Regions from separate parts of the Pinisolibacter sp. DMC19 genome, predicted to be linked through region 3. Evidence: predicted binding sites of a transcription regulator. Region 3 holds the regulator's gene; each other region holds the start of a gene.
The links. Region 3 encodes LexA, which represses DNA repair genes until DNA is damaged. Its sites were predicted from a motif close to TGTTCNNNNTGTGTTCNG; they were not measured.

Region 1: the regulator LexA is predicted to act here: its motif matches at 3,542-3,559, upstream of ruvC (crossover junction endodeoxyribonuclease RuvC).
Region 2: the regulator LexA is predicted to act here: its motif matches at 1,527-1,544, upstream of ACT53U_RS10755 (PA0069 family radical SAM protein).

Annotation. Positions count from the first base shown of each region.
Region 1 is NZ_JBQUZF010000004.1:186,482-190,943, forward strand. It holds gene ACT53U_RS12000 (AEC family transporter) at 1-648, shown strand, start outside; RNA gene ssrS (6S RNA) at 716-874, shown strand; gene ACT53U_RS12010 (5-formyltetrahydrofolate cyclo-ligase) at 941-1,543, shown strand; gene ACT53U_RS12015 (TIGR00282 family metallophosphoesterase) at 1,548-2,363, shown strand; gene ACT53U_RS12020 (YebC/PmpR family DNA-binding transcriptional regulator) at 2,490-3,239, shown strand; gene ruvC (crossover junction endodeoxyribonuclease RuvC) at 3,576-4,088, shown strand; gene ruvA (Holliday junction branch migration protein RuvA) at 4,099-4,462, shown strand, end outside.
Region 2 is NZ_JBQUZF010000003.1:572,911-577,372, forward strand. It holds gene ACT53U_RS10750 (VOC family protein) at 1-362, opposite strand, end outside; gene ACT53U_RS10755 (PA0069 family radical SAM protein) at 374-1,504, opposite strand; gene ACT53U_RS10760 (glycosyltransferase) at 1,668-2,354, shown strand; gene ACT53U_RS10765 (DedA family protein) at 2,399-3,058, shown strand; gene ACT53U_RS10770 (electron transfer flavoprotein-ubiquinone oxidoreductase) at 3,205-4,462, opposite strand, start outside.
Region 3 is NZ_JBQUZF010000001.1:303,431-307,892, reverse strand. It holds gene ACT53U_RS01375 (ComEC/Rec2 family competence protein) at 1-1,690, shown strand, start outside; gene lexA (transcriptional repressor LexA) at 1,793-2,521, opposite strand; gene ACT53U_RS01365 (molybdopterin molybdotransferase MoeA) at 2,982-4,196, opposite strand; gene moaC (cyclic pyranopterin monophosphate synthase MoaC) at 4,201-4,462, opposite strand, start outside.

The DNA of each region.
Region 1 (4,462 bases), on a different contig from region 3:
CTCGCCGGCACCGCGGCACTGCTCGCGCTGCGGCTGAGGCTGCGCACCCATCTGCCGGCCGTGGTCTTTCCCAACATCGGCAACATGGGGCTGCCGATCTGCTTCTTCGCCTTCGGCGAGCGGGGGCTGACGCTGGCGACGATCTTCTTCGCGATCACCTCGGTGTTCCAGTTCACCGTCGGCCCGGCGATCGCCTCGGGCAAACCATCGCCGGCGATGCTGCTGAAGGTGCCCTTCATCCACGCGGTGTGGATCTCGCTCCTCGTCGGCGGGCTGGGTCTCGCGGTCCCACAGTGGGTCGCCAACACCGCGGCGCTCGCCGGCGGGGCGACCATCCCCCTGATGCTGCTGGCGCTCGGGGCGGCGCTCGCCCGGCTGGAGGTCGCGGCACTGCCGCGGGCCTTCGTCGTCTCGGTGCTCCGGATCGGCATCGGCATCGCGACCGGCTTCGCCATTGCCGCCGCCTTCGGCTTCACCGGGGCGGAACGCGGCGTGCTGGTGGTGCAGAGTTCGATGCCGAGCGCGGTCTTCAACTATCTCTTCGCGCGGATGCACGACAATTCGCCGGAGGAGGTCGCCGGCGTGGTGCTCGGCTCGACGCTGCTCTCCTATGCCGCGCTGCCCTTCGTGGTGGCGGCGGTGATGTGAGCGGTCCCCCGGGCCGCGCGTCCGCCACACTGGCACTTCGCTGCGCCAAGCCCTATATTCGATCCCGACGAGGCTGCGCGACGCGGCAGGAGTCTGCATCCCCGGGGCCTTATCGATCCTAACGGGAGCTGTCACTGGGGAGGTCCGTGGACTTCTTCATTACGGCGCCCACCTACTTCGTAGGTTTCCCGGGATCGAATTCTCCACCGGTCGAGGTGGCTTCGTCACTTTGCCCCTTTCGTGGCGCCGGTCGCCGAACACGCGGGCACCCAACCCGCCCGCCGGACCGTCGATGACCGCCACGCCCACAGCCCTCGCTCCCCTCAAGGACACGCTCCGTCGCGCGGCCCTCGCCCGCCGCGACGGGCTCGACGCGGCCTTCCGCGCGCGGGCTGCGGAAGCCTTGGCGAGCCATGCCGACCTGCCCACGCTTGCCGCCGGAACGATCGTCGCCGGCTATTTCCCGATCCGTTCGGAGATCGATCCGCGCCCGCTGATGCGGCGGCTCGCGGCCTCCGGCGCGCATCTCGCGCTGCCCGTCGTGATGGGCGACGGCGAGAGCCTGGTCTTCCGTCTGTGGCGGGAGGGCGAGGCGCTGGAGCGCGCCTCCTTCGGCCTGTCGGTGCCGCCGGCGCGTGCGCCGGTGGTCGAACCCGACGTGCTGCTGGTGCCGCTCGCCGCCTTCGACGGCCTCGGCCACCGCATCGGCTACGGCAAGGGCCATTACGACCGGGCGCTCGCCCGGCTCGACGCCACGGCGCGGCGACTGGCGATCGGTCTTGCCTTTTCGACCCAACGGGTGGACGAGGTGCCGGCAGAGCCGCACGATCGGCCGCTCGATCTGATCCTCACCGAGGCCGGCGCGATCCGGCCGGCGACCACCGCTTCGGAGTGACCCCATGCGACTTCTCTTTCTCGGCGACGTGGTCGGCAAGGCCGGACGCAAGGCGGTGCTCGATCGCCTGCCGGGTCTCGTCGACGACCTCGGGCTCGACTTCGTCGTGGTCAATGCCGAGAACGCGGCCGGCGGCTTCGGCATCACCGAGGAGATCGCGCAGGATCTGATCGACGCCGGCGCCGATGCGCTGACGCTCGGCAACCATTCCTGGGATCAACGCGAGGCGCTGGTCTTCATCGAACGCCAGCCGCGCCTGCTGCGTCCGGCCAACTACCCCGCCGGCACGCCGGGCAAGGGGGCCAATCTCTACATCGCCAGGAACGGCGCGCGGGTGCTGGTCGTCTCGGTGATGGGGCGGATCTACATGGACCCGCTCGACGACCCCTTCGCGGTGGCCGAACGCGAGATCGCCGCCTGTCCGCTCGCCGAGCAGGCCGATGCGATCATCCTCGACGTCCATGCCGAGGCGACCTCCGAGAAGCAGGCGATGGCCCATCATTTCGACGGCCGCGTCTCCCTCGTCGTCGGCACGCACACGCATGTCCCGACGGCGGACTACCAGATCCTGCCCGGCGGCACGGCGTTCCAGTCGGATGCCGGCATGTGCGGCGACTACGACAGCGTCATCGGCATGGAGAAGGACGAGCCGATCAACCGCTTCACCACCAAGATCGGCCGTGCCCGTTTCGAGCCGGCCGGCGGCGAGGCGACGGTCTGCGGCCTCTTCGTCGAGACCGACGAGCGCACCGGACTGGCGAAACGGGTCGAGCCGCTGCGCCTCGGCGGGCGATTGTCGCAGGCGATGCCGAAGGCGTGAGGCGCGTATTCGGCCCGGCTGGATTTTCGCCGCGCCACCGCCTATAAGGGCGCACTTTCCGACATTCCCGGGCGTCGGCGGTTCCCGCTCGAGCCCGCACGACCGCGATCGCGAGAGACGACGACCATGGCCGGACATTCACAGTTCAAGAACATCATGCATCGGAAGGGCAAGCAGGACAAAGTCCGCTCCAAGCTCTTCTCCAAGCTCGCCCGCGAAATCACCGTGGCGGCCAAGGACGGCGGCGGCGATCCGACGATGAACGCCAAGCTGCGTCTCGCCATCCTCAACGCGCGTGCCGAGAACATGCCGAAGGACAACATCGAGCGCGCCATCAAGAAGGCCTCCGGCTCCGACGCCGAGACCTACGAGATGGTCCGCTACGAGGGCTACGGTCCGGGCGGCACGGCGGTGATCGTCGAGACGCTGACCGACAACCGCAACCGCACCGGCGGCAACGTCCGCGCCGCCTTCACCAAGTTCGGCGGCGCGCTGGGCGAGACCAATTCGGTGTCGTTCTCCTTCGACCGGATCGGCGAGATCGTCTATCCGGCCTCCGCCGGCAGCGCCGACGCGGTGCTGGAAGCCGCGATCGAGGCGGGTGCCGACGACGTCGTCTCCGACGAGGAGAGCCACGTGATCGTCACCACCTTCGAGGGCCTCTCGGAGGTCTCCAAGGCGCTCGAGGCGGCGCTGGGTCAGGCGGAGTCGATCAAGCCGAACTGGCGGCCGCAGAACACCGTTCCGGTCGACGAGGAAAAGGCGACGACGCTGATGAAGCTCATCGGCCAGCTCGAAGACGACGACGACGTGCAGAACGTCTACACCAACTTCGACATCTCCGAAGAAGTGATGGCCAAGCTCGCCGCGATGTGAGCGGGCGGGACGGCAGATGATTTCGGCGGGCGCCGGAGGGGAGACCTCCGGCGCCCGTTGCGTTTTGCGGGGGCGATTTCGGGCACCCCTTCTCCCCTCCGTGGGAGAAGGTGGCCGCGGAGCGGCCGGATGAGGGGGCGCCGCGAAGCGGCAACCGGGTCGACGACGTGGTGGTCTCTGTCTTCGGCGAAGAGACCCCTCATCCGCCCTTCGGGCACCTTCTCCCGCAAGGGGAGAAGGGAACGCTGCGGCGGGGCGATGCCCGAGCTCGTTTCGAGTGGTGTCCCTCACCTCCCCCTTTGCGAAACGAACCGAGAACATGCTAGCGTCGCGGGCATGACATCGACCGTTCGAATCATCGGCATCGATCCCGGCCTCCAGCGCACCGGCTGGGGGGTGATCGACGTCGCGGGAAACCGCCTGTCCTTCGTCGCCTGCGGCACCATCACCTCGACCGCCAAGGATGAACTCGCCGGCCGGCTGGTCGAGCTGCACGACGGACTCGCGGCGGTCGTCGCCGACCATGCGCCCGACGAGGCGGCGGTGGAGCACACGTTCGTCAACACCAACCCGACCTCGACGCTGAAGCTCGGTCAGGCGCGCGGCGTGGCGCTGCTGGTGCCGGCGAAGGCCGGGCTCTCGGTCGCCGAATATCAGCCCAATGCGGTCAAGAAGGCGATCGTCGGGGCGGGGCACGCCGACAAGGATCAGGTCCAGCACATGGTCAGGATCCTGCTGCCGAAAGCCGTGTGGAAGGGGGCGGACGCGGCCGACGCGCTCGCCATCGCCATCTGCCACGCCCACCATCGCCAGACGCTGACGCGCGCCCTGCGCATTGCCGGGGCCTGAGGAGAGATCGATGATCGGCAAGCTCAAGGGCATCGTCGACGAATACGGCGACGACTTCGTGATCCTCGACGTGAACGGCGTCGGCTACGTCTGCTTCTGCTCGGCGCGGACGCTGCAGAACCTGCCCTCGCCGGGCGAGGCGGCGGTGCTGTCGATCGAGACGATCGTGCGCGAGGACATGATCCGCCTCTACGGCTTCGCCGATCTCGAGGAACGCGAGTGGTTCCGCATCCTGACGACGGTGCAGGGCGTCGGCACCAAGGTGGCGCTGGCGATCCTGTCGGTGCTCAGGACGAGCGAACTGGCGTCTGCCATCGCGCTGAAGGACGTCACGGCGCTCTGCCGCGCCTCGGGCGTCGGCAAGAAGCTCGCCG
Region 2 (4,462 bases), on a different contig from region 3:
CAGAGGTGGCCGTCGGGGTCGGCGAAATAGCCGGAATAGCCGCCCCAGAAGACTTGCTTCCCCGGCTTCACCAGGCGTCCACCGGCCGCGACCGCAGCCTCGAGCCCGGCATCGACCGCCTCGCGGCTGTCGCGATTCCAGGCGAGGGTGATGCCGGAAAAGCCGGTGCCGTCGGCGGCCACCATCGCGTCTTCGGCGAGCGCGGTGCGCCCGTAGAGCGCGAGGATCACCCCGTTCATGTCGAAGAAGGTGACGTGTTCGTTGCTCGCGGCACCCACCCGCGCGCCGAGGGCGACGTAGAAGGCGGTCGCCCGGTCGACGTCGGCGACGCCGAGGGTGACGAGCGACAGGCGGATCGACATCGGGTTCTCCTTCAGAACAGCGACAGTTGCCGGCCGGCGAGTTCCGGCGGGCGGAAGCGGTCGCAGTCGAGCGCGTCGCGCTTCGGCTTGGCGATGCCGAGCCGCTTCAGCGCCAGTTCGAAACGGCGACGGATCTGGTCGGCGTAGGGCCCGCTGCCCCGCATTCGCCGCCCCCAGGCCGCGTCGTAGTCCTTGCCGTCGCGCATGGCACGCAGGATCGACAGGACGTGACGATAGCGGTCGGGATGGTGTTCGACGAGCCAGCCCTTGAAGATTTCGGTGACTTCGAGCGGCAGGCGCAGCAGCACCCAGCCGGCCTCGCCGACCCCGACGGCGGCGGCCGCCTCGAGGATCGCCTCGATCTCGGGATCGTTCAGCGCCGGGATGATCGGCGCGACCAGGACACCGGTCGGAATGCCGGCCTCCGACAGCGCCTTCAGTGCCGCGAGCCGCTTCTCCGGGCTCGACGCACGCGGCTCCATCGAGCGCGACAGGCGACGGTCGAGCGAAGTGACCGACATCGCCACCCGCGCCAGGCCCTTCGCCGCCATCGGCGCCAGGATGTCGATGTCGCGGGCGACCAGCGCCGACTTGGTGACGATCGTCACCGGATGATCGGTGCGGGCGAGCACCTCGAGCACCTCGCGGGTGATCCGCCAGCGCCGTTCGATCGGCTGATAGGGATCGGTGTTGGTGCCGAGCGCGATCGGCTTCGGCCGATAGCCGGGCGCGGCGAGCTCGCGCTCCAGCAGCCGCGCCGCGTCGGGCTTGGCGAAGAGGCGGCTCTCGAAGTCGAGCCCCGGCGACAGGCCCATGTAGGCGTGGGTCGGCCGGGCATAGCAGTAGGAGCAGCCGTGCTCGCAGCCGCGATAGGGGTTGATCGAGCGGTCGAAGCCGATGTCCGGCGACGAATTCCGCGTGATGATCGTCTTCGGCTTTTCGATCGTCACGGTGGTGGCGAAGGCCGGCAGATCGTCGAGATCGCCCCAGCCGTCGTCGAAGGCCTCGCGCCGTTCGCGCTCGTAGCGGCCCGAGGCATTGGCGGTCGCGCCGCGTCCACGCCGCCGATCGGCGACGACGGCGCCTTCCGCCGGGACGCCGGCGGCAACGGGGGAGGACGACGTGGGCTCGATCCGATTCATGCCCCGATCATGCGTCGGAAGTGAGAACAAGACAAGAACATCCTTCGCATCGCGGCGTCCCGCGGCTTTCCCACGCTGGCAGGCGGCGCCGCGCGCGTGTATGACGGATCTGCGAAAAAGGCGATCGCGGGGGCGATCCGCCGGGGACGAGGTCGTCGAGCCCATGTTGTCCGTCGTCATTCCGACGAGAAACGCCGAGGAGGGCCTCGCCCGCACGCTGTCGTCGCTGGTCGCGGCGGCGGCCGAGGGCGTGGTGCGCGAGGTGATCGTGGTCGACCACGGCTCGACCGACGGCACCCGCATCGTCGCCGATGCCGCCGGCTGCACGCTCATCGACGGGCCGGCCGACTGGGCGGGCCGGGTCGCGGCGGGCGTGGCGGCGGCGCGGCGGGCACCGTGGTTCCTGATCCTGCCGCCCGACGTCTTCCTCGAGGGCGACTGGTTCCGCGAGGCGGCGAGCTTCGTCGAACGGGTCGAACGGACCGGGCGGGCCGACGACACCGTCGCCGTTTTCCGCCTCGCCTGGGACGACTTCGACTGGCGCGCCCGCCTCGCCGAGCACCTCGTCACCCTGTCGCAGCGCCTCTTCGGCTCGCCCCTGCGCGAGCAGGGCCTGCTGGTGGCGCGCGACCGGCTGGAGAAGGCGGTGCGGACGGCGGGCCGCGGCGATCACCGCGCCCTCGTCGCCGCGCTCGGCCGGACGACGCGGCGGGTGCTGCGGGTCGAGGCGGTCGTGCTGCCGCCGGGCAGCGGCGGCGCCGCGGTCCCCTCGGCCGCCGGCCTCGCGGTGCTGGCACTGGCGGCGATCGGCCTGCCGGTCGGACCGGACGGACTGTCCGCCGATCGCTGATACCGTCTCGACGCCGCCACGATCTCTCTGCGATCATGGGTGCCATGGACATCGCGCAAACCTTCACCGATCTCCTCGCCTTCGTCGAGCGCAACCAGGCCTGGGCGGGTCTCGTCTTCGGCCTGATGGCCTTCGGCGAATCGCTGGTCGTCGTCGGCGTGCTGGTCCCGGCGACCGGTGTGATGATGGCGGCGGGCGCGCTGATCGGCACCGGGCAACTGCCCTTCCTCGACATCTGGATCGGCGGCGCACTCGGTGCGGCGCTGGGCGACGCGATCTCCTATTGGGTCGGCCTGCGCCTCGGCCCGCACGTCGAGCGCATCTGGCCCTTCTCGCGCCATCCCGAGACGCTGGCGGCCGCACGCAACGTCTTCGCCCGCTGGGGCTGGACGGCGATCCTGATCGGCCGCTTCATCGGCCCCCTGCGCGCCAGCGTGCCGACGGTCGCCGGCATGTCGGCGATGCCGGTGATCCCCTTCCAGATCGCCAACTTCGGCTCGGCGGTCCTGTGGATCCCGGTGCTGATCGCGCCGGGTTCGATGGGCGCCTGGGCGTGGAAGCTCTTCGGCGAGGGCGACCGCGAGGCGGCGATCGCCGTCGTGGCGGCGCTGCTGGTGGTACTGGTCGGCACCGTGCTGGTCGCCCGTCGCCTGCTGCCGCGCCTGCTCAAACGGGGTGTGGGGGAGGGTGCCGGCGAACCGTGAGGGTGGGCCGGCATCGCGCACGTCCCTCTCCGCGGCGGACGACCCGTCCTGCCGTATCCGGTAAATCCGAAGCCCCGAACCGTCCGTGAAACGCGAAACGCCCGAGGTCTCCCCCGGGCGTTTGATCTCGTCTCGATCGGCGTCGATCACATGTTGGGATAGTTCGGCCCACCGGCGCCTTCCGGCGTCGTCCAGGTGATGTTGCCGTTCGGGTCCTTGATGTCGCAGGTCTTGCAGTGGACGCAGTTCTGCGCGTTGATCACGAACGTGTCCTCGCCGTCCTTCTCCATCCACTCGTAGACGCCCGCCGGGCAGTAGCGCGTCGACGGACCGGCGTAGACGCCGAGCTCGGACGACTTCTGCAGTGCCGGGTCGGCGAGCTTCAGGTGGATCGGCTGATCCTCCTCGTGGTTGGTGTTCGACAGGAACACCGAGGAGAGCCGGTCGAAGGAGACCTTGCCGTCGGGCTTCGGATAGACGATCGGCGTGCATTCCGCCGCCGGCTTCAGCGAGGCCGCGTCGGTCTTGCCGTGCTTCAGCGTGCCGAACAGCGAGAAGCCGAAGAGCTCGTTGGTCCACATGTCGAGACCGCCGAGCGACACGCCGAGGATGGTGCCGAGCTTCGACCACAGCGGCTTGACGTTGCGGACCTTCTTCAGGTCCTTGCCGATGTCGGAGCCGCGCCAGGCGCGTTCGAACTCGATCGGCTCGTCGTGGGCGCGGCCCGCGGCGATCGCCTCGGCGATCTTCTCCGCCGCCAGCATGCCCGACAGCATGGCGTTGTGGCTGCCCTTGATGCGCGGCACGTTGAGGAAGCCGGCCGAACAGCCGATCAGCGCACCGCCCGGGAACGACACCTTCGGCACGGACTGATATCCGCCCTCGGTGATGGCGCGCGCGCCGTAGGCGATGCGCTTGCCGCCCTCGAAGACGCCGCGGATCTTCGGATGCGTCTTGAAGCGCTGGAACTCCTCGAAGGGCGACAGGTAGGGGTTCTCGTAGTTGAGATGGACCACGAAGCCCACGACGACCTGATTGTCCTCGATGTGGTAGAGGAACGAGCCGCCGCCGGTCTTGAAATCGAGCGGCCAGCCGAAGGAATGCTGGACGAGACCCGGCTTGTGCTTCGCCGGATCGACCTGCCACAGTTCCTTGATGCCGATGCCGAACTTCGGCACGTCGGCGTCCTTGTCGAGCCCGTACCTGGCGATCAGCTGCTTGGCGAGCGAGCCGCGCACGCCCTCGCCGATCAGCGTGTACTTGGCGAGCAGCGCCATGCCGCGGGTGAAGCTGTCCTTGGGCTCGCCGTCGCGGCCGACGCCCATGTCGCCGGTGGCGACGCCGATCACCGCGCCCGCGTCGTCGTAGAGGATCTCGGAGGCCGCGAAGCCCGGATAGATCTCG
Region 3 (4,462 bases):
GCTGGCGCTGTCGCCGCGGCTGGCGCTCGACCATCCGATCCGCAAATGGGCGGCGGCGGCGGCCTTCGTCGCGGCGACCTTCTACCTGTTGATGTCCGGCATGCAGGTCGCGGCGTTGCGCTCGCACATCATGGTGTCGATCGCGCTCCTCGCGGTGATCGTCGATCGGCCGGCGATCACCATGCACACGGTGGCGGTGGCGGCGGTCGGCATCCTGCTCTTCGATCCGGAATCGGCGATGGAGCCGAGCTTCCAGATGTCGTTCCTGGCGGTGATCGCACTGGTCGCCTCGTGGGACCTGTGGCAGATCCGCGTCGCGGCGCGGCCGCCGCGGCCCGAGGCGCGCGGGCCGGTCGTCCATGCGCTGGTCGCCGCCTGGCATCACGCCGAGGGCCTCGCCTTTTCCTCGCTGATCGCCGGTCTCGCCACCGCGCCGGTGATCGCCGGCATCTTCTATCGCGGCGCGCCCTATTCGATCCTCGCCAACATGGTGGTGCTGCCGGTCGTCGGCATGGCGGTGATGCCGGCCGCCGTCGTCGCGTTTCTCGCCATGCCCTTCGGGCTCGAGGCGCTGCCGCTGTGGGTGATGGGGCTCGGCGTCGACTGGATGGTGGCGGTCGGGCGCTGGACCTCGGCGCTGCCGGGCGGCAGCGGCCTGCTTGGCACGCCGCACTGGGCGGCGATGCCGCTCGGCGTCGCCGCGGTGCTGTGGCTGTCGTTGTGGCGCTCGAGGATCCGCCTCTTCGGCCTCGTGCCGGGCGTGCTGTCGATCGTCCTCCTAGGCTGCGGGCCGCGGGCCGACGTGATGATCGGCCGCCACGGCTCGCCGGTCGCGGTGCGCGGCGACGACGGACGGTTGCACGTGCTGGCGACGAAGGACGACGCCTTCGACACGGCGATCTGGCTCGCCGCCGATGCCGATGCGCGCGATCCGAGGTCGCCCGGCATCGCCGACGGCTGGCGCTGCGACGCGATCGGCTGTGCCTTCGTCCGGGGAGACGAGGCGACGGGCGGCGACGCAGGCGGAACGGCGCCCACCGCGGGGCGTCTGCCCCTGCGGGTCGTGGTGGTGCGCCATCCGCGCGGCTTCGTCGAGGACTGCGGCCGCGCCGACATCGTGATCTCGGCACTCGCCGCCCCGCCGGGCTGCGCCGCGACGAGCCTGGTGCTCGACCGCGTGGCCCGGGCGAAGACCGGCGCGGTGACGATCGACGTGGCATCCGCGGCGAAGCCCGACGGCGTAGAACCGGCCGATGTGGGGGTGGATGGAGCGCTCGGGCGAGAGGCGTCCGCCGGCAAGACGAGGCGATCGATCGTCGGCCTCGATCCGACGGACGATGCCGCGCCGGAGGGTCGGGACGGCGATCCCGACCTGCGGCAGCCGGTTGCCGAAGCCCACAGCGACGGCAGTGCGCGAGGAAACGGTCCGACGCCTCCGACCGCCGTCGAAGAAGCGTCGCCGCCATCGGCCATCACCGGCGAAACATCACAGCCGCGACCGCGTCTCACCTTCTCCGTGACGCCGAGCCTGCCGGCGACGCCACGGGCCTGGACGCCGCGCGATCCGAACGCCGTCCGCGCGCTCGCCGAAGTAACGGCTGATCCGCCGGACGGCGGCGCATCCGCCACTCCCGATCACGAAACGCCCGAGACCGTCGAGCGTGGCGAGACGGCGGATCCCTTGCGCTGATGCCCGTGATCCGCGTGCGCGACGCGACGCCCAATCCGTCCGCGGGGGCGTCCTCCCGCCGTCGGTCGACACCGTCCGCGCCGTCGGCGGCCCGCGTGCCCGTCAGTAGCGGCGGATCAGGCCGACGAGACGGCCCTGCACCTTCACCCGGTCGGGGCCGAAGATGCGGGTCTCGTAGGCCGGGTTGGCGGCTTCGAGGGCGATCGATGCGCCGCGCTTGCGCAGGCGCTTCAGCGTCGCCTCCTCCTCGTCGACCAGGGCGACGACGATGTCGCCGGAATCGGCGTTGTCGCCGCGTTTGATCAGCACCGTGTCGCCGTCGAGGATGCCGGCGTCGATCATCGAATCGCCGCGGACCTCGAGGGCGTAGTGCTCGCCGCCGCCGAGAAGATCGAAGGGCACCGGAATGGCGTGGGTGTAGGTCTGGATCGCCGAGATCGGCGTGCCGGCGGCGATGCGGCCCATGACCGGGATCGACACGACCTCCGCCGTCTCCTCGCCGGTGGGACCCGGCATCGCGGTCGGACGCGGCTTGCCGAGAGTGCCCTGGATGACCGAGGGCGAGAAGCCCTTCGAGCCCGGCGCACGGGCGGGGCTGGCGAGGCCGGGCGTCATCGAATCCGGCAGACGCACCACCTCGAGCGCGCGGGCCCGGTTGGGCAGGCGGCGAATGAAGCCGCGTTCCTCGAGCGCGGTGATCAGGCGGTGGATGCCGGACTTGGAGCGCAGGTCGAGCGCGTCCTTCATCTCGTCGAAGGAGGGGGGAACGCCGTCCTCCTTCAGACGTTCGTGGATGAACATCAGAAGTTCGAACTGTTTGCGCGTCAGCATGACCCCGTTCCCTCGCCAGCCGGCGCGACACGATCGGCGTCCGCCCCGGCATGTTCCATCCCCGCGGGCCCCGAAGAAGCCCCGCACTCGAGCGTACCCGTCCGCACCATGCACTCCCACCGGCCTCTTCGGCCGGTCCGGCAGGCGACTCGCGATGGGTACAAATCACGAACTCACGCTACGCGTTCTGCGGATGTTCTGCAAGGGGGAAGCGTGAACGGTGGGGTTTCGGGGGCCTCGCCGCGTGCGCGCGGATCGCTTCGCCGTCGTTCCGATCGCCGCGAACGGCGAGCGACGGGGCTCCGCATGAGCCGGGAGGGCGATGCGGCGGCGCGTGCGCCGACCTGTACGGCGCGGCGCATGGGCCGGGTCTCGGCTCTTCGGGAGGAAGGTTCCGGCGCTCGCCGATCGAAGACGAGCGATGGTCCATCCGTCGGTCGCCAACGGGCGCTGAGCGCCCTCAGACGTGACGCAGACGGATGATCTCGACCGGTTCGCCGGCCTCGACTGCGCGGGCGTGGATCGGCCGGACGATCAGCGCGTCGGCGTCGGCGAAGCGCGAGAGCAGCGAGGAATCCTGACTGTCGAGCGGCATCGCCACCAGCCGGCCCTCGGCGTCGTGGCGCAGTGCGGCGCGCAGATGGTCGGCGCGTTCGTCGTTGGCGGGCATGGCGCGGCCGGCGATCGCGGTCTCGCGGGCGAGACCGGCGGCGCCGCGGCCGGCCAGAGCGGCGACCAGCGGCGCGACGAAGCGCAGGCCGCAGACCAGCGAAGCGGCGGGATTGCCCGGCAATCCGAGGACGCGGATCGGACCGCGGCGGCCGAACATCAGCGGCTTGCCCGGGCGCATCGCCAGCTTCCAGAAGTCGAAGGCGACGCCCTCGGCCTCGAGCGCGCGGTGGACGAGGTCGTGATCGCCCATCGAGGCGCCGCCCAGCGTCACCAGCACGTCGATCTCGGCGGCGAAGGCGCCGGCGATGGCGGCACGGGTGGCGGCGAGATCGTCGCGGACGATGCCGAGATCGATCATCATGCCGCCGGCGTCCTCGACCAGTGCGGCAATGCCGTAGCCGTTGGAGGCGACGATCTGGTCGGGGCCGGGCACGGCGCCGGGCGGCACCAGCTCGTCGCCGGTCGCCAGGATCGCCACGCGCGGGCGGCGGCGGACCGGCACCTCGGCATGGTTCGACGAGGCGACGAGGCCGAGATTGGTCCAGTCGAGCCGGGTGCCGGCGGAAAGGATCGGCTGGCCCTCGCGGAAGTCGATGCCGGCGGCGCGGACGTGGCGGCCGGGGGCGGCGGCGGCGGCGAAGACGACGTGATCGCCGTCGCGCGTCGCGTGCTCCTGCATGACGACGGTGTCGGCACCCTCCGGCATCGGCGCGCCGGTGAAGATGCGGATCGTCTCGCCGGCCCCGAGCGGCCGGTCGTGGGCATGGCCGGCAGCGGCCTCGCCGACGATCGTCAGACGGGCGCCGGGGGTGGTCGCGTCGCGCGCGGCGAGCGCCCAGCCGTCCATCGCGGCGGCGGTGAAGGGTGGTTGCGTGCGGCGCGCCGTGAGGTCTGCGGCGAGAACCCGGCCGTTGGCGGCGGCGAGCGCGACGTGTTCGACCGCGACGGGCGAAACGTCGGACAGGAGGCGCGTCAGCGCGTCGTCGACCGGGGTCAGGGCCATGGGATCACTCGGCCTTCCATTCGCCGGACTTGCCGCCGGACTTCTCGAGCAGGCGGACGCCGCCGATCACCATGCCACGATCGACCGCCTTGGCCATGTCGTAGACCGTCAGCGCCGCGACCGAGGCCGCCGTCAGCGCCTCCATCTCGACGCCGGTCTGGCCCTTGACGCGGGCGAGCGTGGTGATCCGGATCCCCGGCAGGCTCTCGTCGGGGACGAGATCGACGGTGACCTTGGTCAGCAGCAACGGATGGCAGAGCGGGATC